Regions from separate parts of the Agrobacterium sp. DKPNP3 genome, predicted to be linked through region 1. Evidence: riboswitches for the same ligand, from Rfam matches in the RefSeq annotation. Region 1 holds a riboswitch; each other region holds the start of a gene.
What was found. Region 1 has a riboswitch for cobalamin ahead of ACUTJJ_RS19635 (ABC transporter substrate-binding protein). Riboswitches for the same ligand answer to the same signal wherever they lie in the genome.
Positions count from the first base shown of each region.

Region 1 (7,307 bases):
AAACGTATGTGCGGAAAGCCTCTCTCGTCCATGGTAACCACGCAGTCCACGCCGAACACCTCGGCGATCGTCCCGGAGGTGAGAACCTCTCGCGGCGGGCCGACGGAGATCATCTCGCCGCGATGCATGACGGCGATGCGGTCGCAGAACATAGCGGCGTGATTGAGATCGTGCAGCGCTGCGACGACTGTGAGACGCTGCCGCTTTACCAGATCGAGCAGGCTGATCTGGTAGCCGATGTCGAGGTGATTGGTGGGCTCGTCCAGCAGCAGGATTCGTGGTTCCTGCGCCAAGGCCCGGGCAATATGCAGGCGCTGCCGTTCACCCCCGGAAAGGTGGTGCCAGCCGCGCTCGGCCTTATCGGCCATATCGACATTAACAAGTGCCGCATCGACAATGGCGGTGTCGTTCGGCGACCAGGCGGACAGCGGCCCGAGATAGGGCGTGCGCCCAAGCTCCACGGCCTGTCGCGCAGTGATGCGCTCGGTGGTTTCGGCCTGTTGCTCCACGAAGGCAAGCAGGCGCGCGATGTCGCGTCGCCCCAGTGAACCAAGCGGCTCGCCGCCAAGCGCAACGTGCCCCCGGCGCGGCTTTCGGATGCCGGCCAGCATGGAAAGCAGTGTGCTTTTGCCTGAGCCGTTCGGCCCGATGATGCCGAGGAACTCCCCGGAGCCGACCTCAAGGGAAACACCGCGCACAATATCGGCGTTACCGGCATGGAAATGCAGGTCACGGGCGGATAGCTTCATGACCGCCCCCTTCTCTGCCCCAGGATGAAGGCAAAGGCGGGCGCGCCGACGAGCGCGGTGATGACGCCGATCGGCAGAACCTGACCCGGTATGACGATGCGAGATAGAATGTCGGCGACGATCATAAAAACGGCCCCGGTTAGCGCCGTCACCGGCAGCAGGATGCCATGGCGAACACCGACGAAGATGCGTGCGGCGTGGGGAATGACAAGGCCCACAAAACCGATGGACCCGACCAGGGACACCATTGAAGCTGTCATGATCGCGGAAACCGAGATCAGCACCGTATAGACCCAGCGTACCGGGATCCCAAGCGATGCTGCCGCCTGGCCGCCGAAAGCGAAGGCGTCTAGCGCGCGGGCATACCAGAGGCAGATGAGAAGTCCCGCAAGGCTGACAGGTAGCGCCAGCCAGACATCCGGCCAGCGCACGCCGGAGAGATTGCCGAGCAGCCAGAACATGATGCCGCGTGCCTGCTCGGCATTGGCAGATTTGGTGACGATGAACGAGGTTACGGCATTGAACAACTGCGACCCGGCCACCCCCGCCAGAATGATGGCGCTGTTACCGTGTCCAGCTCGCACGGCAAGAAGGCTGACCAGTGAAAACGCGATGAAAGCGCCGATCAGGGCCCCTGCCGGCATGGTCAGAAACCCCGCACCGAATCCCAAGAGGGCGACAGCGACGGCGCCTGTAGAGGCGCCGGCGGAAATACCGAGAATATAGGGATCGGCAAGCGGATTGCGCAGTAGCGATTGCAACACTGCTCCGGCAAGCGCCAGCGAAGCCCCACAGCAGGCGGCAACGACAGCGCGGCTCAGACGATAGCTCCAGACGATGCCTTCATCCAGCGGCTCCAGCGGAAAGCCCGCATGAAAGACGCGATTGGCAATCGTTTTTGCGACCACGTCAAATGGAATGGCTGTCTCGCCGATGGCCGCTCCGGCCATCAGCGCTATCAACAGCAGGGCGAGCGCGGCAAAAACCAGGCCCGCCCTGCCGAGATGGAGGGAGAGGCCGTTCACTTGGCGAGGCCGGCAGCCGAAATCGCCTCGGCCAGCGTTTCGATGCCTTCAATGGTGCGAATGGTCGGGTTCATCGCCTGCGCATCCATTTCGAACACATGGCCTTGCCTGACAGCAGGCATGATGCTTGCCACCGGGTCAGTTGCCAGAAACTTCAGCTTGACGGCAATGTCATCTGCAGGGAAGCGGCGGCGGTCCATCTTGCCGGCGACAACGATAGACGGGTTGGATTTGGCGATGGTTTCCCAGCCGACCGTGGGCCATTCCTCGTCGCTTTCGATGACATTCTTCAATCCGAGAGCAGACATGATGTAACCCGGAGCGCCGTTACGGCCGGCGACGTACGGGTCGATATCCAGTTCGGCGCTCGAGAACCAGAAGACGGCCGAGAGCTTGCCATTGGCAGAAGCGATCTTGGCTCGGGCGGCGTCCTCTCGCTTCTTCAGGTCGGCGACGACTTCCTCACCGCGATCCTGCACGTTGAAGATTTTGGCAAGGTCACGGATTTCCTGGTAGATTAGTTCCATGGTGAAAACCGTGTTGCGCACGCCATCGCCGCCGCCGGAATTGTCTTTGCCCAGGCAATCGGCCGGCGAGGTGTAAACGGGAATGCCGAGCTCGGCAAATTGCGCCGGCGTTCCGACAACACCCTCTGGGCCGATCTGCCATTGGAACTGTGTCGTCACGAGATCCGGCTTCTTGCCGACAACCGCCTCAAAGCTGGGATCGTTGTCGGCCAATCGCTCGATCTTGGCGTTGGCCTCTTCGTAGCCCTTCAGAACCGGACCGATCCACAGCGCCGTGCCGACAACCTTGTCGGCGAGGCCAAGCAGGTAAAGAACCTCGGTTGTGCTCTGGCCTACGGATACGGTACGGGCCGGCGTTTGCTTGAAGGTGATCTCCTGACCGCAGCTGTTGATTGTCAGGGGGTAGGTGGTTTCGGCACCCTGCGCGCCAACGGCGGGCAAGGATGCAAAGGCAACCGCCACGATGCCGGCGAGAGCCGGCAGGCGTCTAAAATGAAACATGTGTTCTCCAGTCGAAAGTAAACTTATTCCAGAGCAGCAGGCGTTAGAACGCGCACCAACAGCGGGACGTCTTGTACGGAGAACGATGATCGGATGCAAACAAAATGTAACGTAATAACATTACAGTCTCCTCCTCCGGGCTTCCCCGCCCGTAACGATGGTTCATATTTTGACGGCAGGTCTCCTGGCTCACGAATTTGCGCCACTCATCTGCCTTCCCGCATTCCGGAGAATCCAGTGGCATGACGCCATGAAGCGCCACGGGGATGAACGACAATCCGCTTACAGTTGCGGGGGCAGCCACGGCATTGGGCGAAAGTATCGCCCGCACCATGTTCCCTATTAATCCCTTCGCCTTTCGGCTGCAGGAACCGTCATATACTCACATAAGGGGCAAGAGGCGGGGCGTCAATTGCGATCGTGTCGCAGCTTGGAACAAAGACCGCCAGCTAGCCCGCTGCAATGAAAAGCCAACAAGTTGCCGGCGTAAAAACCGGCCACAAGCCCCAAGCGCGCAGGCGATACCGTTTCTCGGCATCTTCGACAAAATCCAACCGCTAAAAAGCCGCTGTACGGTTGACGTCTCCGTTCAACAACACGGCGGCATCGGAAAAAGGGCTGTCAGTTTTCCCATCGACCCGGCAGGATTTCGCCGAAACCGCTGTAAGGTCACAACAATCTACCGAAATCTTCTTCACTTCAGCATACAAACGCAGCCGGTGACTTTTAGGCTCTGCGACGGTGAAGCGCGGAGAGAGCCATGAACGCCATCGAAATTCTGGAGCGTCTTGTCGGCTTTCCCTCGGTCGTCGGAACCGCCAATGGCGATATTGCCGGATGGATTGCCGATTATCTGCGAAGCCACGGCGCGAAGGTCTCGCTGCTTGCCGGCCCGGAAGGGGACCGCGCCAATCTCTTTGCGAGCTTCGGCCCGACGGATGCCAGCGGATACATCCTGTCCGGCCACATGGATGTGGTGCCCGCCGGGGAGCCGGAATGGTCCTCCGACCCCTTTGCGCTCAGAGCCGAGGGCGAGCGTCTTTACGGCCGAGGCACCACCGACATGAAAGGTTTCCTTGCCACGGTTCTCGCCGCGGCGCCGGCATTTGCGCAGATGTCACTGAAGCGGCCGGTTCACATCGCGTTTTCCTATGATGAGGAGGCGGGCTGCCGGGGTGTGCCCCATCTGATCGCCGCTTTGCCGGATCTTTGCGCAAAACCAGCGGGCGCGATCATCGGTGAGCCGAGCAATCTGCGCGCTGTGCGTGCTCACAAGGGCAAGGCAGCCGCACGCATCACCATTCGCGGCCGCTCCGGCCATTCCTCACGGCCCGATCAGGGCGTCAACGCGATCCATCTCATGACAGGCATCATGGCAAAGGCGGTGGAAACTGCCCAAGCCCTCACGCAGGGCCCCTTCGAAGGCACGTTCGAGCCGCCTTACTCCTCCCTGCAGATCGGCACCGTAAATGGCGGGCAGGCGATCAATATCGTCCCGGACCTGTGCACCATCGAAGTGGAAGCACGGGCCATTTCCGGTGTATCGCCGCTCGCCCTGCTCGAGCCATTGCGTGAGAGCGTCGAGAGGCTTGCAGCCAACGGGACAGACGTTCAATGGGCACCGATGAGCGACTACCCTGCGCTTTCGCTTGCCGCTGACGCGCCGCTCGTCAACCTCATGGAGCAGCTGACAGACGCGCCGTGCATTGACGCCGTCAGCTACGGTACGGAAGCCGGACTTTTTCAGGCTGCCGGTATCGACGCCATCATTTGCGGTCCGGGCGACATCGGCCGCGCCCACAAACCGGATGAATATATCACCACCACAGAACTGTCCGCCTGCCAGTCGCTGCTGGAAAGGCTTGCCCATCGATGTGCGGCCTGAACCTTCGAAAACCGGATTTCACATGACGTTCTTGTTTAACTCAGATGCCAGGCGCGGCAAGATTTTCAGGCAGGCTCTTGCCCGTGATCTGCCCGACCTTCCCTTTTCGATTGAGCCACAGACCGTCGATCCGGATGTGGTGCGCTATCTCATTACCTGGACCGTGCCCGATGATATCGGCCGTTACCGCAATCTCGAAATCCTGTTTTCCATCGGCGCGGGTGTCGATCAGTTCCAGATCAATGCGGTTCCTGCCCATGTGAAGGTCGTGCGCATGGTGGATGAAGGCATCATCCGCATGATGCAGGAATATGTGAGCTTTGGCGTGCTTGCGCTGCATCGCAACATGCCCGCCTATCTGGATCAGCAACGTCAGAAATTGTGGAAGGCCCTGCCCCAGCCACAGGCCGAAGAGCGTCGGGTCGGAATTCTCGGCCTCGGCATGCTGGGCGTTGCGGCGCTTGAGCGGCTGAAACCGTTCGGTTTTCCGCTTTCCGGCTGGAGCCGCTCGCCACGTGTGATCGACGGCGTCACCTGCCACCATGGCGAAGCGGGATTGAATGATATCCTCGCGACAAGTGATATTCTCGTTTGCCTGCTGCCACTCACGGACCAAACCGTGGGCCTGCTGAACCGGCATCGCCTAGCCATGATGCCTGAAGGCGCGGGACTGGTTCACGCCGGGCGCGGCAAACAGCTGGATCATGATGCGCTCATCGAGGCGCTGGACAGCGGCATGCTTTCGGGCGCGGTCATTGACGTCACCGAACCCGAACCGTTGCCACAGGACCACCGCTTCTGGACTCATCCGAAGATTTTGCTGACGCCGCATATCGCCAGCGTCACACAGCCCCACTCCGCAGCCCGCACCGTCATCGAAAACATCAAGCGGTATGAGGCCGGCGAACCGCCGCTTGGCCTCGTCGACCGCGCCCGCGGCTATTGATCATCTGTTCCAAGAAAGGACCTCCTCATGTCACTCCTCAAGACGCTCGATACCAGACCCACCTTCGAACCAAAGGCTTCGAAAGCCCTGCCAGAGCGCCTGATCTCCGGCGATCCTTCCTTCAAGACCTGGCCACTGGACGAGGCCCGCGACGGCACCGTGCACACCGGCATATGGGAAGCGACTCCAGGCGAGAGCCGCTCGATCAAGGGTGAAACCTTCGAGTTCTGCCACATTCTTGAAGGTGTCGTCGAGATCACTCCGGATGGCGGCGAACCGCTGCGCTATACGGCAGGGGACAGTTTCGTCATGAAGCCCGGTTTCGTTGGCGTGTGGAAGACGATCGAGACCGTGCGAAAGATCTACGTCACCGTGACCGGTTGAGTTGACGTTTTGAATTCCCGGTGTGGGCCGAACTGGTTTGCATCCGGGAACTTCACCACGGATGGACGCACCGAAGATTGCACTGTCCGTCAGTGGCAAAACAGGATTTTCGTTCACCGCCCCCGCAGCAGTCGGCCGATGCTGCTTGCCACCAGGGATTAGCTTGAGGCGTATCCACAGAGGGTTTCAGATGTCGCTGAGCTTCGATCCAGAGAGAATTTCCTTGCCGATCGGCCACTTCATCGGCGGCAGGCTGATTCCGGCCGAAACCGGTATCGACATGCACCGCCCCTCGGATGGCGTGGGCTATGCCGGTTGCCCCAAGGCGGATGCATCGGTTGTCGATGAGGCCGTGCAGACGGCAAAGACAGCGCTCAAAAACAGCAACTGGGGTGGCGTTCGCCCGCGCGAACGAACCAAGGTCCTGCAACGCTGGGCCGATCTGATCGAGCAGGAAGCCGAGACGCTGGCTAAAATCGAGGCGCTGTCCTCGACAAGGCCCGTGGGTCAGCTGATTTCAGGCGACATTGCCGTCACCGCCGAACAAATTCGCTTCTTCGCAGAATTCGCCGACAAGGAAGGCGGCGATCTCGTGCCGACCGACGATACGAGCCTCGGCATGATCATGACTGAACCCTACGGGGTCGTCGGCGCCATCACGCCTTGGAATTTCCCGGTCTCCATGGCTGGCTGGAAGCTCGGCCCCGCGCTTGCCGCCGGCAACGCCGTGGTGCTGAAACCGTCCGAAATGACCCCCTTTTCCAGCATATTCATGGCTCAGCTGGCGATCAAGGCCGGGCTCCCCGCCGGCCTCATCAATATCGTTCTGGGTGACGGGCCGGTCACTGGCAATGCCATTACCGGACATCCCGACATCGCCAAGGTCAGCTTCACCGGCTCCACAGCCGCTGGCGCCGCCATCATGGCCAATGTCGCCCGCACCGGTATCAAGCCCATGACGCTGGAGCTTGGCGGAAAGAGCCCGCAAATCGTCTTTGCCGATGCGGATATCGAAAAGGCGGCGGCGGCCATTGCCGGCAATATTCTCTCCAACGCCGGGCAGGCCTGCGTTGCCGGCTCCCGCATCATTGTCGAAGAAAGCGCGGCGGATACCCTTTCCGCCGCGATCATCGCCCGCATGAAGGCGGTGAAGCCCGGCCCAACCTGGGACGAGGCCACCCAATATTCGCCTGTTATCTCCGAAGTGCAGCGCAAGCGTATCGACGGCATCGTGCAGGCGGCGATCGCCCATGGCGGCGAATGCCTGATCGGTGGCGCAATCATGGACGG
Region 1 is NZ_JBQYSN010000085.1:9,770-17,076, forward strand. Features, by position in the region: gene ACUTJJ_RS19625 (ABC transporter ATP-binding protein) at 1-749, opposite strand, end outside; gene ACUTJJ_RS19630 (FecCD family ABC transporter permease) at 746-1,774, opposite strand; gene ACUTJJ_RS19635 (ABC transporter substrate-binding protein) at 1,771-2,802, opposite strand; cobalamin riboswitch at 2,960-3,192, opposite strand; gene argE (acetylornithine deacetylase) at 3,563-4,687, shown strand; gene ACUTJJ_RS19645 (2-hydroxyacid dehydrogenase) at 4,710-5,633, shown strand; gene ACUTJJ_RS19650 (cupin domain-containing protein) at 5,661-6,017, shown strand; gene ACUTJJ_RS19655 (aldehyde dehydrogenase family protein) at 6,208-7,307, shown strand, end outside.

Region 2 (7,307 bases), on a different contig from region 1:
GACCATCCACACACGCTTTTCATTGCGCTCGTGGTTCTGGCCGAGGAAAACGTGGTCGTGGCCAGTTGCCGCACGGTGTTCGGATGTCGTCGTCGTCATGTCGCTTTATCCCGCATCTATGATGTCGATTAAATGTTCGGTTCGATTTGCTGTCGGCCGCTTTACCGGATGTAGGTCTTCAGCACCTGAGCCAGCTCTTCTGCCGCCCGGGCCCGTTCGTCTTCGGTCTCGGCATGCACCACATGCTCATGCAGGTGCTCCTGCATCACCTCCCCCGTCAGACCGGAGAGCGCGCCGCGCACCGAAGCGAGCAATTGCAGCACCTCGCCACAGGGCTTGGCGTCATCAAGCGCACGCTCCACCGCTTCCATCTGCCCCTTCAGGCGGCGGATGCGGGCAAGCAGCTTGTCCTTGTTGCGGATGGTATGGGACATGGTGACCTCATATACTATAGGGGGGTATAGTATACCGACGCAATTTTTTGCACAAGACGCGCAGGACGCAATCTCCGCGAATGTTTCGACGCTTAAAAATGCCCCATCAGAACTAGGGGACTCACAGTCATGACGACTATCGCAGCAACCAGCAGCATCAATTTCGCCTCTCCCGTCCGCGGCATCGCGCCTGCGCACAACCGGGAGCGCCAGTCCACCACCGAGGCTTTGCAGGAGCTGACGCGGGCGGCCCATCGCGCCATTTCGGTGGCAGGCAATGTCGCCACCGCCGTCGCTCCGCTGGCCGGCGCCTCCGCGAGCCTCGCTGCCGCTCTCTGGAACATGGACAGCGGCGCTGCCGCCGCAACTGGCGCCAATGCTGATGTGACCGCTTCCGCCCAGCCGGATATGGCAGGCCTCGAATCGCAGATCCTGAAGGCGCTCGCCCATGCTCTCGGCGTCGAAGGAGCCGCTTGAGGCCATTGAACCGGCGGCGAAAAAGCCATATCTCTAGAGACTGGAGATTTGGAGAAGATCATGCTGTCCATCGGTGAACTGTCGAAACGTACCGGCGTCAAGGTTCCGACGATCCGCTATTACGAGCAGATGGGCCTCATCCGCGAGGCGGATCGCTCGGAGGGCAACCAGCGCCGCTACGAGAAATCCGACCTCGAGAGGTTGACCTTCATCCGCCACGCGCGCGATCTCGGCCTTAACATCGATGCCATTCGAGAACTCATCGCGCTCAGCCAGCACCGGCAGATGCCCTGCGACGGCGCTGATCGCATCGCCGCCGAACATCTTGCGGATGTGCGCGAGAAGATCGCCAGCCTGAAGAAGCTGGAACACGAACTGGAACGCATCGTCTCCCATTGCCACGGCCATTCGATCGAGGATTGCTACGTCATCCGGGCGCTGTCCAACCACGACATGTGCGAGGGCGAGCACTGAGTGAAAAACCGGGCTTGACAGTTTACGGATTCGGGCGCATTTGATGTCTCATGATCAACGAACGCGCACCCATCTCCTGCTCGTATTTTTGGGCCTTCCTTTAAGGGCGGCTCGACAGATCACATTGTCAACAAGCCGCCGTCAGGCGGCTTTGTTGTTTTTCAAGCGTCCTGACGGCACAGATAAGACCAAAGGACCGAGAAATGACCGAAGATAGCTCCCTGACACTGGAAAGACCGCCCGTCGTCATCATTCGCGGCGCGCGCAAGACCGATCTGCCCGAGCTCAACGAGATGATCACGCTGCTTGCCTCCTACCACGGCGATGCGGCGGCGATCACGCCGGCGAAACTGGAACGCGACCTGTTCGGCCCGCTGCCATGGGTGCACGGGCTGGTGGCCGAGGCGGACGGTGCGCTGATCGGTTACGCGCTGCTTCTGCCGCTCTACCGGGCGCAAGAAGGCCGGCGCGGGCTGGAGCTGCATCACCTCTTCGTCCGTGATGGCCATCGCGGCCATGGCACCGGCCAGCATCTGGTGTCCCGCGCGCGGGATATCGCCAAGCGGCTCGGCTGCGACTATCTTTCCGTCAGCGCCACAACAGGCAATGTGGCGGCGCATCGTTTCTACGAAAACATGGATTTCGCGCCGCGTCCGGTCACCGGCATGCGCTACATGCAGTCCATCGCCTGATTGACCTACGGAGACGGCCATGACACGGATCGCCATTGCGTTGGCTGAGGATTTTGCGGACTGGGAGCCGGCGCTGCTGGCGGCGGCGGCGCGCAGCTATCTCGGCGTCGAGATTGTTTATGCCACGCCCGATGGCCGGCCGATAACGTCCATGGGCGGGCTGAAGGTAACGCCGGATACATCCTATGACGCACTCGATCCCGTCGACATCCATGCGCTCGTCATCCCCGGCGGTCTCAGCTGGGAAAAGGGCACGGCTGCCGATCTTGGCGGGCTGGTATACCGGTTTCGCGACAGGCACCGGCTGGTCGCCGGCATCTGCGCGGCGGCAAGTGCGCTCGGCGGCACGGGCGTTCTTGATGATGTCGCCCATACCGGCAATGCGCTGGCATCGCACAAGGCCTATCCGGCCTATCGCGGTGAGGCTCATTATCGCGATCAACCGAAAGCGGTCAGTGACGGCGGCATTATCACGGCAGCCGGCAGCGCGCCGGTCAGTTTCGCCGTGGAAATTCTGAAAAGCCTCGGACTCTTTGGTCCGGAAGCCGAGGCGGAACTTCAGGTTTTTGCGGCGGAGCATGGGTGAGGCGCAGAGCGTTCTTCTGCCCTCCCTCCGTCATACCGGCCCTGAGCCGGTATCCAACCAGCCCAAGTCCTTGGGCTGAAAAGACTTCCCCCGCCGCGCAGACGCGCGTCGGCTGGATGCCGGATCAAGTCCGGCATGACGGTCGAGAAGAGGATGTCTCTCGCAAATCATCCTGCGCTATTCTCGATCAAGCACCCGGCACACGCGCGCCGCAAACTCCGGTCCCTCGCCTGAAATCGCGCGGCGGATATCGCGGCTGTTCAAATGCAGGCTGCGGCCGGAGGGCAAGTTTGAGCGTTTGATCTTGAAGATTGCCGCAGCGGCAAAAGCAGCTTCGTGGTCTTGAAAATAGGCAAGCGCCGCATGACGATCGGGGCTCGGCCCCAGCACCGCCTTGAAGGCGAGACGGTGCACGGCGCATAGCGCGCCGTGACCGGGAACGGCAAAACGCAGCGCATCGAGTTCCTCACTCCATTCCGCTGCGTCCTGCATGGTTTCAAGCCTGCTGGAAGCGCTTCAGGAACAACGCGCTCAACGTGCCGATGAGCGCCCAGAAGACGAAGCTGGTGACGGTGGCGGCGACGATGAACTGACGCTCGAGCGGCAGCGGCGCCAGCGCATGCTCGCCTTCCGGCGGCAGCGGCGCACCCACCACATGCGGCGCGACGATGATCACCAGCGCCAGAACAATCGCCCAGGGCTCGCGACGGAATGCGATCAGCGCAATGCCGCCCGCAGTTGCGGCAACGGTTGCAAGCCACCAGATCTGCCGTGATTCAAGGGCTGCGGCCGGGCTGCCCGGCAATTCCGGTGGCAGGCCGATCATAGGAGCAAGCATGACGGCGGCAAAGCCGGCAACGCCCCAGAGAAGGCCTTCGCGCCAGCCGGCATTGGTACCACGCAGCGACATGAGGCCAGTCAGCACCAGCGCGTAACCGATGGCGGTCAGCACATTGGCCGCGACGGTGTAGGCGGTGCGCTCGAAACCATCGGCTGGAGCCCATGCCTCGTCATTGTGCTCATGGGCAGGAGCCGCAGCGACCGGTGCAGGCGCATCATGGCTGTGCGGCGCTTCACCAGCGCTTTCAAAGGTTTCCGCCTGAAGGATGAGCGGCGTCGTGCCGACAGCCTGCATGGCGGAGACAGCGAAGCCGCCGACAATGCCGACGAGAATGGCGGTAAAGACGATGTTACGGAAGAAAGACATGCCGCTCCCCCCTCAGTGGCAGGGGAAGGCGTTGGCATGGCGCGTGTCATGCGCGGCATTGTGGACGGCTTCCACATGGGAAAAACCGACAAAACCGACTACGAACAGACCAAGCACGATCGCGGTGAGCGATTGCGCGAAGCTCGCTGTTTTTGCAGACGCGGCGGCATTGGCCGTATTCTGATTGATGGACATGGTGACCCCTCTCCGGCGCGACCCCGCGCCTTTGGACGCGGCCGGTCGGCAGAAGCCGCAAGACCGCATGCGATATACTTCACCACGGGGATACGAGACTGACACAGGGCGGCATTGATCCCGCCACCCTGAAATTCCGCTCTTCCGGACACCCCGCCGGCATGGACATTTCCGTGATGGCAGGTCTCCTGGCTTACGGGTCAAAACCTGAAACGCCTTCCCGGCATCGCTCTCGCCCTGAATGGGGCGAGATGGCTTGCCAGTGGCATTTCGTTTCAGGCTCTCCGCTCACAGTTGCGGGGGCAGCCACGAATGAGGATGTCTCCCTATCGTGTTCCCTTTTCACCTTCCGGAACGCCCGGAAGGAACCATCACAGGATTGTTATCCGATGGGCGAGAGCGGGAGTCAATGGTGGGCCTGATTTCGAACTGCACGCCGTCGCCTCCGCCTCCGTCACCCCGGACTAGATCAGGGGTCCAGCGCGATCAAGTCCTTGATCGTAAGAGACTCTTCTCACGGCGCAGACGCGTCGTGGCTGGATGCCGGATCTGGTCCGGCATGACGGCTGAGGATTACCGCGCCGGGATCGCCTTCAGATAGGCGGCAATCGCATCGCGATCTTCGGCGGTCAGATGCGCCATGTTCTGCTGCACCTTGACCATGGAGCCGCCGACACTGTCAAATTCAGGGGTAAAGCCGGTTTCGAGATAGCCGGCAATATCGGCCTTTGTCCAGCTGCCGATGCTCTGCGAACCGGGGGTAATGTCTGGAATGCGGCCCTCGCCTTCGGGATTGGGGCCGCCCGCCAGCCATTTGTCCGCCAGGAAGCCGCCAAGCGCATTGCGTGGCGTGTGGCATTCGCCGCAATGGCCGGGTCCTTCCACCAGATATTGGCCACGCAGCAGCTCGGCATTGGCGTTGGCAAGCTCGACGCGCGGCGGGGCGGCGGGGTCGAAATAAAGGAACTTCCAGCCGCCCAGCACCATGCGCATGTTGAAGGGGAACGGCAACTCGTGATCCGGCGCATCGTTCTGGCTGGCCGGCAGGGTTTTCAGGTATCCGAAGAGATCGTTGATGTCCTTCTGCGTCATGCGAGCATAGGACGCGTAGGGGAAGGACGGATAGAGATGCTCGCCATTCTTGCCGACGCCGCGCGTCATGGCATCGCCGAACTCCGCCAGCGTCCAGGCGCCGATGCCGTGCTGCGGATCGGAGGAGATATTTGGAACATGGAAGGTTCCGAAGGGACTTGGCAGCGCTTGTCCGCCCGAAAGCGTCAGTTGCGCCTCTCCCTTCGCATCGGATGCGGCGTGACAGCTGGCGCAGCCGCCGGCCCAGAACAGCGTTTCGCCGTTGGCGAGATCGGGGTCGCCCAGGCTGACCCAATGGCTTGGCGCCTGCCGTTCAGGCGCTGTAACCCAGGTAAATATGCCGTAGCCCGCAATCGCCGCAATCACGGCACCACCGACGAGTTTCGTCCAGATGGAGGACATGCCCCTCTCCCCAATCTCACCTGACCTGGCCAGGTGCCTTGCCTGCCGGAAAACGCCGCCTGTGAGCGGCGTTTCCAGATACGTCGCTTATTTCTTCAGACGGTAGGTCTGGTGGCAGGTGCCGCAATCGGCGCCGAGCGTCTTCATGGCCGTGGCAACGCCGGCCTGGTCGGTGGGCATATTGGCGAGAACCGCATCGGCGTCCGTCCCGAGCTTAACGGCCTTGGCCTTGAAATCATCGAAATTTTCCCAGATGGCCGGCGCTGCCGCGCTGCCGGTCTCGGTGCCAGCGGGAAACTGGTCAGGGAAAGCCTTCGCATTGGTGCTGATGGTTGTCACGGCAGTCTTGACGGTGTCCGCATCAAAGGGCTTCTCGCCCTTGGAGATCGCGGCAAGCGAACCCATGGCGCCACCGATCTGCTTCATCATGCCTTCGCGCTTTTCGACTTCGCCGGCAGCGTAGACCGCTCCGGCGCAAAGACAGCCGAACAGCATGGCCGCCGTGATGGTTTTCAGTTTCATACACTCTCTCCTTGATGCCGGCGAACGCCGGGCTTTGAACGCAACGCCGGGAGGATGCCCTGTCCCCATGGCGAAAAGAAGTCACATTGCGGTGAATTCTTCCAAGAAAACAGAAGTCTAGGCAGGATGACGACGCACATCACGCCGGCTCTATGGCCGGACGCTGACAGCAGGCTGAATGGGAATAACCGCCTGGAAGCAGGCGGCGCGGCCGATAAATGTCACTGAAGCCGGCGACGGAAGCAGCCGATGCCCCGATCAGAGCGCCAAAACGCGGTCTTCCTCACGGCCAAATCCCCGAATCGCGATCCGGTCGGCAAACACATCGGCGATGGCAAAGGTATTGCGGTCGGGTGTATCGACCATGCCCTTGAAATTGACGAAATGGGTCTTGCCGAGCACGCCGTAATTGCCCTCGTGATTATGGCCGTTGAACCATGCGACGGCAGACGGGTGCGCACCGAGAATCTCGAGAATGCGTTGCGCATCCCACATATTGTGGGCGTTTTCCGGAAAAACCGGGTAGTGGCAGAAAACGACGACTTTTTCGCCTGTAGCATCCGCCTTTTGCAGAACCGACCGAAGCCAATCGAACTGCGCGTCACCCAGCGATGCATTCCAGTCCTGCGCATTGATTGCGCCTGCGTCCCTGAGGCGCTTCAGCCGTTCTTCGGCAAGCACACGGCGTACATCACCTGGCGGGGGCGCAAAAAGGCTGACCTCATTACCATCGAGAACCACGAAGCGGACATTGCCAATGGCGAAATCATGCCAGGGGGCAGACATGCCAAGGCGGGCATGGATAGCGCCGAGATGCTCGGGCGCGACCGAAAAATCGTGGTTGCCGGGTAGCATCACCGACGGGTGCCGAAGCCTGTCATAGACGCTGAGAATGACATCAAAACTCGCAAAGTCGCGATCGATGATATCGCCGAGCGTCACCACGAAGGCGAGGTCCTCGGCGTTGAAGACATCGATGGCGGCAGCAAGTTTTGCAGGGCTTTCGCGATAATAGCGGCCCATGTCGGGACGCGGATCGACATCGGCATATTGGGGATCGGCGACAATGCCGAAGGAGAAGAGAGGCGTGCTTTTTTCAGTCATGATGCGCCGCGATAAACCCGGCGGATGACAGGCTTGTGACAGTGCACGGTCGGCCAGAAAGCAGAACACCCGGCGCGATGGCCGGGTGCTCAGGAATTCGGTTGTTGAAGCCTTACTTGGCA
Region 2 is NZ_JBQYSN010000044.1:22,906-30,212, forward strand. Features, by position in the region: gene dmeF (CDF family Co(II)/Ni(II) efflux transporter DmeF) at 1-99, opposite strand, end outside; gene dmeR (Ni(II)/Co(II)-sensing transcriptional repressor DmeR) at 162-434, opposite strand; gene ACUTJJ_RS13675 (hypothetical protein) at 564-911, shown strand; gene ACUTJJ_RS13680 (MerR family transcriptional regulator) at 972-1,385, shown strand; gene ACUTJJ_RS13685 (GNAT family N-acetyltransferase) at 1,589-2,077, shown strand; gene ACUTJJ_RS13690 (type 1 glutamine amidotransferase family protein) at 2,097-2,663, shown strand; gene ACUTJJ_RS13695 (hypothetical protein) at 2,841-3,155, opposite strand; gene ACUTJJ_RS13700 (CbtA family protein) at 3,160-3,870, opposite strand; gene ACUTJJ_RS13705 (CbtB domain-containing protein) at 3,883-4,065, opposite strand; cobalamin riboswitch at 4,227-4,453, opposite strand; gene ACUTJJ_RS13710 (c-type cytochrome) at 4,639-5,559, opposite strand; gene ACUTJJ_RS13715 (c-type cytochrome) at 5,647-6,081, opposite strand; gene ACUTJJ_RS13720 (metallophosphoesterase) at 6,340-7,185, opposite strand; gene ACUTJJ_RS13725 (superoxide dismutase) at 7,298-7,307, opposite strand, start outside.
Region 2: linked by a shared signal. The riboswitch ahead of ACUTJJ_RS13705 (CbtB domain-containing protein) and the one ahead of ACUTJJ_RS19635 (ABC transporter substrate-binding protein) in region 1 are both predicted to bind cobalamin.

Region 3 (7,307 bases), on a different contig from region 1:
GCGGCAATCTCGTCCAGCAGCAGAACCGGCGCATAACCGGTCATATTGGCTGTCAGCTGCGCATGCGCGAGCACCAGCCCAACCAGCAGCGCCTTCTGCTCCCCGGTCGAACAGCGTTCGGCCTCCATATCCTTTTCCGCGTGGCGCACGAAGAGATCGACACGGTGCGGCCCATCAAGCGTGCGCCCGGCGGCTGCGTCCCGGTAGCGACCTTCACGCAGCATCAAGCCATATTCGTCTTCCAGATCGACGGCGGGGCGGTTGAGGCCATCATCCATAAAGCCGGAAAGCGACAGCGTCGCAGACGGGAAGGCCGCATCGCCCGTTCGCCGTTCGATCAGACTCCGGAGCAGACCGAGCATCTCATAACGGGCAACCGCCATGGAGATGCCGAGTTCGGCCATCTGCTTTTCGATACCGTCGAGCCAGACCGGGTCAAAGCGGCCTTCGGAAAGCAGCCTGTTACGCCCACGCATCGCTTTGTCGAAATCGCTGGCGCGTCGGCCATGGGCGGGATCAAGCGACAGCACGAGCCTGTCAAGGAAACGCCGGCGGTCAGACGATGAGCCGGTAAAAAGGCCGTCCATGGCAGGGGTGAGCCACAGGACGCGCAGATGATCGGTCAATTCATCGACGGATTTGACGGGCGTGCCGTTCAGCCTCAGCCGGCGCGACACCACCTCTCCATCGCCTTCAATTCCCGTGCCGATTGCGACCTCGCCATCCATGCCCTCGACATCGGCAAAGATCGAAAACCCGTTTGCCTCTGCACCCACGCGGGTGACGTCGGACAGGACTGCGCGGCGAAGTCCGCGTCCGGGCGACAGAAACGACACCGCCTCCAGAAGGTTGGTCTTGCCGGACCCATTGTCGCCGGTCAGCACCACATGGCGGTCATCCAGGGAAAGCGATGCCGCCGCATAATTGCGGAAGTCCGTGAGTTTCAGGCGGGAAAGCGAGACCTTGTTCGTCATGGTTACGGCCTAAAACGAAGCTGCCCCGATGGCAAGGCGGCTCTTGTCCATGTTTATTGCCAAGCGCCGAAACCATGCAAATTATTCAGTAGTGGCAACTTTTTTAGCGGGCGGCTATTTATAGCCGGTTCGTTATCACCGGTAACCCTTCCATGCGTCTCCTTCTGTCTCTTTTCATCATGCTCGGCCTCCTTTCCTCCTGCGCCGGACGGCCGGGAGCGGACGTTCTGCAAGCGGTCGACACCAGAGCGAAGGATGCTAAAATCGTGACCGCCTATGTGGCAAGCACGCGCGAAAAAAGCGAAGAGGCCAAAAAGGGCTTCAGTGCGCTGAGAGCGGCCGAACCGAATTATGCCCGCTTCGACATTTCGATACCGCCCACCCACAAGAGCGGAAAAATTGAGTGGTCGACCGGAAAACCCGACGCGAAGAAAGATTTTGTCGTCACGCAGGCGCAGATGTTGAGCAAGGCTCGTTTCAACGATGACCTCGGAGATATCACCCGCTCCGGCAAGCAGATCGCGCTTTTCGTGCATGGCTATAATTACAGCTATCAGGAAGCGCTTTTCCGGGCAGCGCAGATGGCAGCCGATGCCAATATGGATGGCGTGCCGCTGGTCTTCTCTTGGCCGTCACAGGCGAATGTCGCGGGCTACGTTGCCGACAAGGAATCGGCGACCTATTCCCGCGATGCGCTTGCCAATCTCCTAACGGATCTCACACGCCGTTCTCCGCGCAAGAACATCGTCGTTTTTGGTCACAGCATGGGTGGCTGGCTGGTCATGGAAGCGCTGCGCCAGTTGCGTTTCGAGGGACGAAACGACGTTATCGCCAAGCTGCAGGTAGTGCTTGCCGCACCCGATATCGATGCCGATGTCTTCCGCACACAGATCGAGGTGGTTGGCCGGCTCAACCCGCCGCTTACCGTTCTGGTCTCCAAGGATGACCGTGCTCTCAAAGCCTCTTCCATACTCGGCGCAGACGTGACGCGAATCGGCGCACTTGACGTTACGGATCCCAAGGTACAGGAAGCCGCCCTGAAAGAAGGCGTTCAGTTCGTTGATATCTCCAAACTGAAAGCCTCAGACCCGCTCAATCACGACCGCTACGCCGCCTTGGCGGCGCTCGTGCCGCAGCTGGAGTCAAGCCGCAACGGCAATGGACAAAACGGCATCGGTCGCGCGGGCGCTTTCGTGTTCGATGCTATCGGCGCAACCGTGTCCAGCCCCTTTCGGCTTGCCAGCCAGGTGGTGAACCCGCAGTGAATTTACCGCGGTTTGCCCAAAGGGTTCAGAAGTCCCAGTCTTCGTCCTCGGTCGCGACCGCCTTGCCGATGACGTATGACGAACCGGACCCCGAAAAGAAGTCGTGGTTCTCATCTGCATTGGGCGAGAGCGCTGAAAGGATCGCCGGATTGACCCGGCAAGCCTCGGCGGGAAACAGTGCCTCGTAACCCAGATTCATGAGGGCCTTATTGGCGTTGTAGTGCAGGAACTGCTTGACGTCTTCGGTCAGGCCGACGCCATCATAGAGGTCCTCGGTATATTTCGCCTCGTTGTCGTAAAGCTCGAGAAGCAGGTCAAAGGCGAAATCCTTGATCTCCTGCCTTTCGTTTTCATTAAGGCGGTCTACCGCCCTTTGGAACTTGTAGCCGATATAATAGCCGTGCACGGCCTCATCGCGGATGATGAGGCGGATCAAGTCCGCCGTGTTGGTAAGCTTTGCGCGGCTTGACCAGAACATCGGCAGGTAGAAGCCGGAATAGAACAGGAAGCTCTCCAGAAACACGCTGGCGATCTTCTTCTTCAGTGGATCGCCGCTGTCATATTCTCGCATGATGAGCCCGGATTTGCGCTGCAGGAACTCGTTTTCCTCCGACCAGCGATAGGCATCATCGACGTCAGGCGTGGAGCAGAGGGTCGAGAAGATCGAAGAATACGAGCGAGCATGCACGGCCTCCATGAAGGAGATGTTCGAAAGCACCGCCTCCTCATGCGGTGTTGCGGAGTCCGCCATCAGGCGCACCGCGCCGACACCATTCTGAATGGTGTCGAGCAATGTCAGGCCGGTGAAGACACGGATCGTCAGTTTCTGTTCTTCCGGTTTCAGCGTTCCCCAGGAAGGAATATCGTTGGAAAGCGGCACCTTTTCCGGCAGCCAAAAGTTCGAGGTCAGGCGGTTCCAGACTTCGAGGTCCTTGTCGTCTTCGATGCGGTTCCAGTTGACCGCTCGGATACGGGACACGGGTTTTACGGCGATGTTCATTGTCTTGTCCCCCTAATCAGAGCGTGCAGGAAACGCAGCCCTGAACCTGCGTGCCTTCCAGCGCCATCTGGCGCAAACGGATGTAATAGATGGTCTTGATGCCCTTCTTCCAAGCATAGATCTGTGCCCGATTGATATCGCGGGTCGTGGCCGTATCACGGAAGAACAGCGTCAGCGACAGGCCCTGATCGACATGCTGGGTGGCTGCCGCATAGGTGTCGATGATCTTTTCCGGTCCAATTTCGTAGGCGTCCTGATAATACTCAAGATTATCATTTGAGAGATAGGAAGCCGGATAATAAACGCGGCCAATCTTTCCCTCCTTACGGATTTCAATCTTGGAAACGATCGGATGGATGGAAGATGTGGAGTGGTTGATATAGGAGATCGAGCCTGTCGGTGGCACGGCCTGAAGGTTCTGGTTATAGAGGCCTGATGCCATGACCTCCCCCTTCAAAACATTCCAGTCTTCCTGCGTTGGAATGGCGATGCCGGCCTTTTCGAACAAGTCGCGGACCTTTTCCGTCGCCGGCAGCCATTCCCGTTCGGTATATTTGTCGAAATATTCGCCCGAAGCATATTTGGAGTTTTCGAAGCCCTTGAAGCTCTGGCCTCTCTCCATCGCCAGCCGGTTGCTGGCGCGGATAGCGTGATAGGTCACGGTGTAGAAATAGATATTGGTGAAATCTATGCCTTCTTCGGAGCCATAGAAGATGCGCTCGCGCGCCAGATAACCGTGCAGGTTCATCTGACCGAGTCCGATGGCATGGCTTTCGTCGTTGCCCTTTTCAACAGACGGAACGGAGGAAATGTGGCTCACGTCCGACACCGCCGTCAGTGCCCTGATGGAGGTTTCAATGGTCTTGCCGAAATCGGCCGAATCCATTGCCGCGGCGATATTCAACGAACCGAGATTGCAGGAAATATCCTTGCCCATGTGGCTATAGGAGAGATCGGCATTGAATGCGCTCGCTTCGCTGACCTGCAGGATTTCCGAGCAGAGATTGCTCATACTGATGCGACCGGCAATCGGATTTGCCCGATTCACCGTATCTTCGAACATGATATAGGGATAACCGCTCTCGAACTGGATTTCGGCGATGACCTGGAAAAATTCGCGCGCCTTGATCTTCTTCTTTCGGATGCGGCTGTCGGCGACCATCTCGTGGTACTTTTCCGTCACCGAGATTTCGGTGAAGGGCACCCCATAGACCCGCTCCACATCATAGGGCGAGAACAGATACATTTCCTCGTTGTTGCGGGCGAGCTCGAAGGTGATGTCTGGGATGACAACGCCGAGCGACAGGGTCTTGACACGGATTTTCTCGTCCGCATTTTCGCGCTTGGTATCGAGGAAGCGCATGATATCCGGGTGGTGGGCGTGCAGATAGACCGCGCCGGCACCCTGACGCGCACCAAGCTGGTTGGCGTAGGAAAAACTGTCTTCCAGCAGCTTCATGACGGGAATAACGCCGGACGACTGGTTTTCAATCTGCTTGATCGGCGCGCCGAATTCGCGAATATTGGTCAAGGACAGCGCCACGCCACCACCGCGTTTAGAAAGCTGCAGCGCCGAATTGATGGAGCGGCCGATGCTTTCCATATTGTCTTCCACGCGCAGCAGGAAACACGAGACCAGCTCACCGCGGCTCTTCTTGCCAGCATTGAGAAATGTTGGCGTTGCCGGCTGAAAACGGCCGGAAATGATCTCTTCGACCAGATCGCGGGCAAGCTGCTCGTCACCCCGCGCAAGAGCCAGCGCCACCATGCAGACGCGGTCCTCATAACGCTCCAGATAACGTTTCCCGTCGAAGGTCTTCAGGGTGTAAGAGGTGTAGTATTTGAACGCACCGAGGAACGTCGGAAAGCGAAACTTCCGCGCATAGGCCTTATCATAGAGATCGCGCACGAAATTGAAGGAATACTGGTCCAGCACCGCCTGCTCGTAATAGCCCTCCGTCACCAGATAATCGAGCTTTTCCCTAAGGTTATGGAAAAACACCGTATTCTGATTTACGTGCTGGAGGAAATATTGACGGGCAGCGAGCCGATCCTTGTCGAGCTGGATTTTTCCGTTCTCGTCATAGAGGTTCAACATCGCGTTCAGTGCGTGGTAGTCCAAGCCCGCATCAAGCGGCTTCTGGCTTGCGGCTGTTGGCTGTTTGGTATCATTGCGCAATGCGCTAGCGGTCAGCGTGTCCAAAATCGGTCCAATCCATGTTTGACGTTGGCGACGTCTTCTTCCGTTCCGAGAAGCTCAAAGCGATAGAGAAACGGCACGGCGCATTTGCGCGAGACGATATCTCCGGCGGATGCGAAGGCAGCGCCAAAACTGGTGTTTCCCGCCGCAATGACGCCGCGGATGAGGTTGCGGTTGGAGGGCTCGTTCAAAAACCGGATCACGGGTTTCGGCACTGCCCCTTTGGTGCCGCCGCCGCCATAGGTTGGGGTGACGAGCACATAGGGTTCCGACACGTGCGGTACATCCTCTTCAGCGCCGAGCGGCAGGCGAAGCAACCGCCGCCCCAGTTTCAGAAGGAAACGATGAGTGTTTTCAGAACGGCTGGAATAATAGACGATCAGGCTCATCGCCCGCCGCCTCAGCTGATCGCGCCGATCATATCCGGCCGGAAACCCGCCCAATGGCGTTCGCCGGCAACGACTACGGGAACCTGCATGTAGCCGAGGCCACGGACGTGGTCGAGCGCCTCCGCATCTTCGGAAATGTCAATATCTCATAGGGAACGCCGATACGGTCGAGGGCGCGATAAGTGGCGGTGCATTGGACGCAGGCGGGTTTACTGTAAACGGTGACGGTCATAATTTCCCTCTCGAAGCCAATTTTGGACGCGGCAAAGCCTTGCCGATTGCAATCGCAACCGGACGGTGATGGTTCTGTCATTCAGGTGATGATTGGTGTTTGAAAGTTCGTGCGATCCGAATGAAAACAGATTGATTTTTCGGGCACGCTTCAAGCACCAGAAGTCGCTCCCTACGCTGAGGAGCGTAGCAACTTAAAAATATGCACTGGCATGACTTCACCCCGAAGCTTGTTATGGAGGGGGCAGAAAAGGGCGCACGCAAGTCATTTGCGCGATACACCTTCCTCCGGACACCCCGCCCGTGGACGTTTGCGCTCAAGGCAGGTCTCCTGACTTGCGGGTCACAACATTCATTCCGGCCTTCCCGAAGCTTTCAGCCCCAGTGACTCAAATCGGAACGATGCTCGCCGCTTACAGTTGCGGGGGCAGTTTCGGCCTTGTTCCGCCTCAATGGCGTAACGCACCGAATTCCCGTCTTAGCTCCCAACCCTTGCGAATCGGAAGAACCTTGAACACTAGATATAGTATATGAGGAAATCCTGCCGTCAACCAGTAGACGACGCGAAAGCTGGCCCCTGTGGATCAAAAAGATTCATTGCAGAGCGACAGCCGCTAAACGGCGCGAAACACGTGATGTTCGGGGAACGTCGATCTATTCCCAGATGTCGATGTGGATATCGGCCGGGCGGGCGTTTTCAATCACCCGTTTTCCATTCGGAAGATCGTTCTCGAAAAGCTTGGCGTGAATCTGAGCCGCATCGAGGCCAAAGCCCAGCCATCTGTCACGCAGTCTCTGTTCCAGAACGGTCACGGAAGGTCCTACAAAGACACTCAAATCAAAATGGTCGGATAGCCTTGTCCAGGGCGCTTCGTTGAGCAGTAGATAATTGCCCTCAGCCAGAATAAAGCGCGTTTCAGGCGCGATGGCACGGGCAGAGGCGATGGCGATTTCTCGGGAACGATCGAAAACCGGCACCAGCACTTCCTGCCCGCCCTGCCGAACGGCAGAGACGATATCCAGAAAGCCACGGACATCGAATGTTTCCGGCGCACCCTTCCGCGGCAAAAGCCCCCGCTCTTCAAGGATGCCATTATCCATATGGAAGCCGTCCATGGGAAGCACGGCGGCCGTTTCGCCACGTGCGATGAGAGCATCACACAGGGCATCCGCCAGCGTGGATTTGCCGGCCCCTGGGGGGCCGGCAATGGCAACGATGAAACGGGACTGGCCCTTTGCCCGTCGAAG
Region 3 is NZ_JBQYSN010000087.1:9,731-17,037, forward strand. Features, by position in the region: gene recF (DNA replication/repair protein RecF) at 1-974, opposite strand, end outside; gene ACUTJJ_RS19830 (alpha/beta hydrolase) at 1,127-2,239, shown strand; gene nrdF (class 1b ribonucleoside-diphosphate reductase subunit beta) at 2,265-3,239, opposite strand; gene nrdE (class 1b ribonucleoside-diphosphate reductase subunit alpha) at 3,256-5,418, opposite strand; gene nrdI (class Ib ribonucleoside-diphosphate reductase assembly flavoprotein NrdI) at 5,430-5,828, opposite strand; partial or broken gene nrdH (glutaredoxin-like protein NrdH) at 5,840-6,060, opposite strand; cobalamin riboswitch at 6,364-6,587, opposite strand; gene ACUTJJ_RS19855 (nucleoside triphosphate hydrolase) at 6,714-7,307, opposite strand, start outside.
Region 3: linked by a shared signal. The riboswitch ahead of nrdH (glutaredoxin-like protein NrdH) and the one ahead of ACUTJJ_RS19635 (ABC transporter substrate-binding protein) in region 1 are both predicted to bind cobalamin.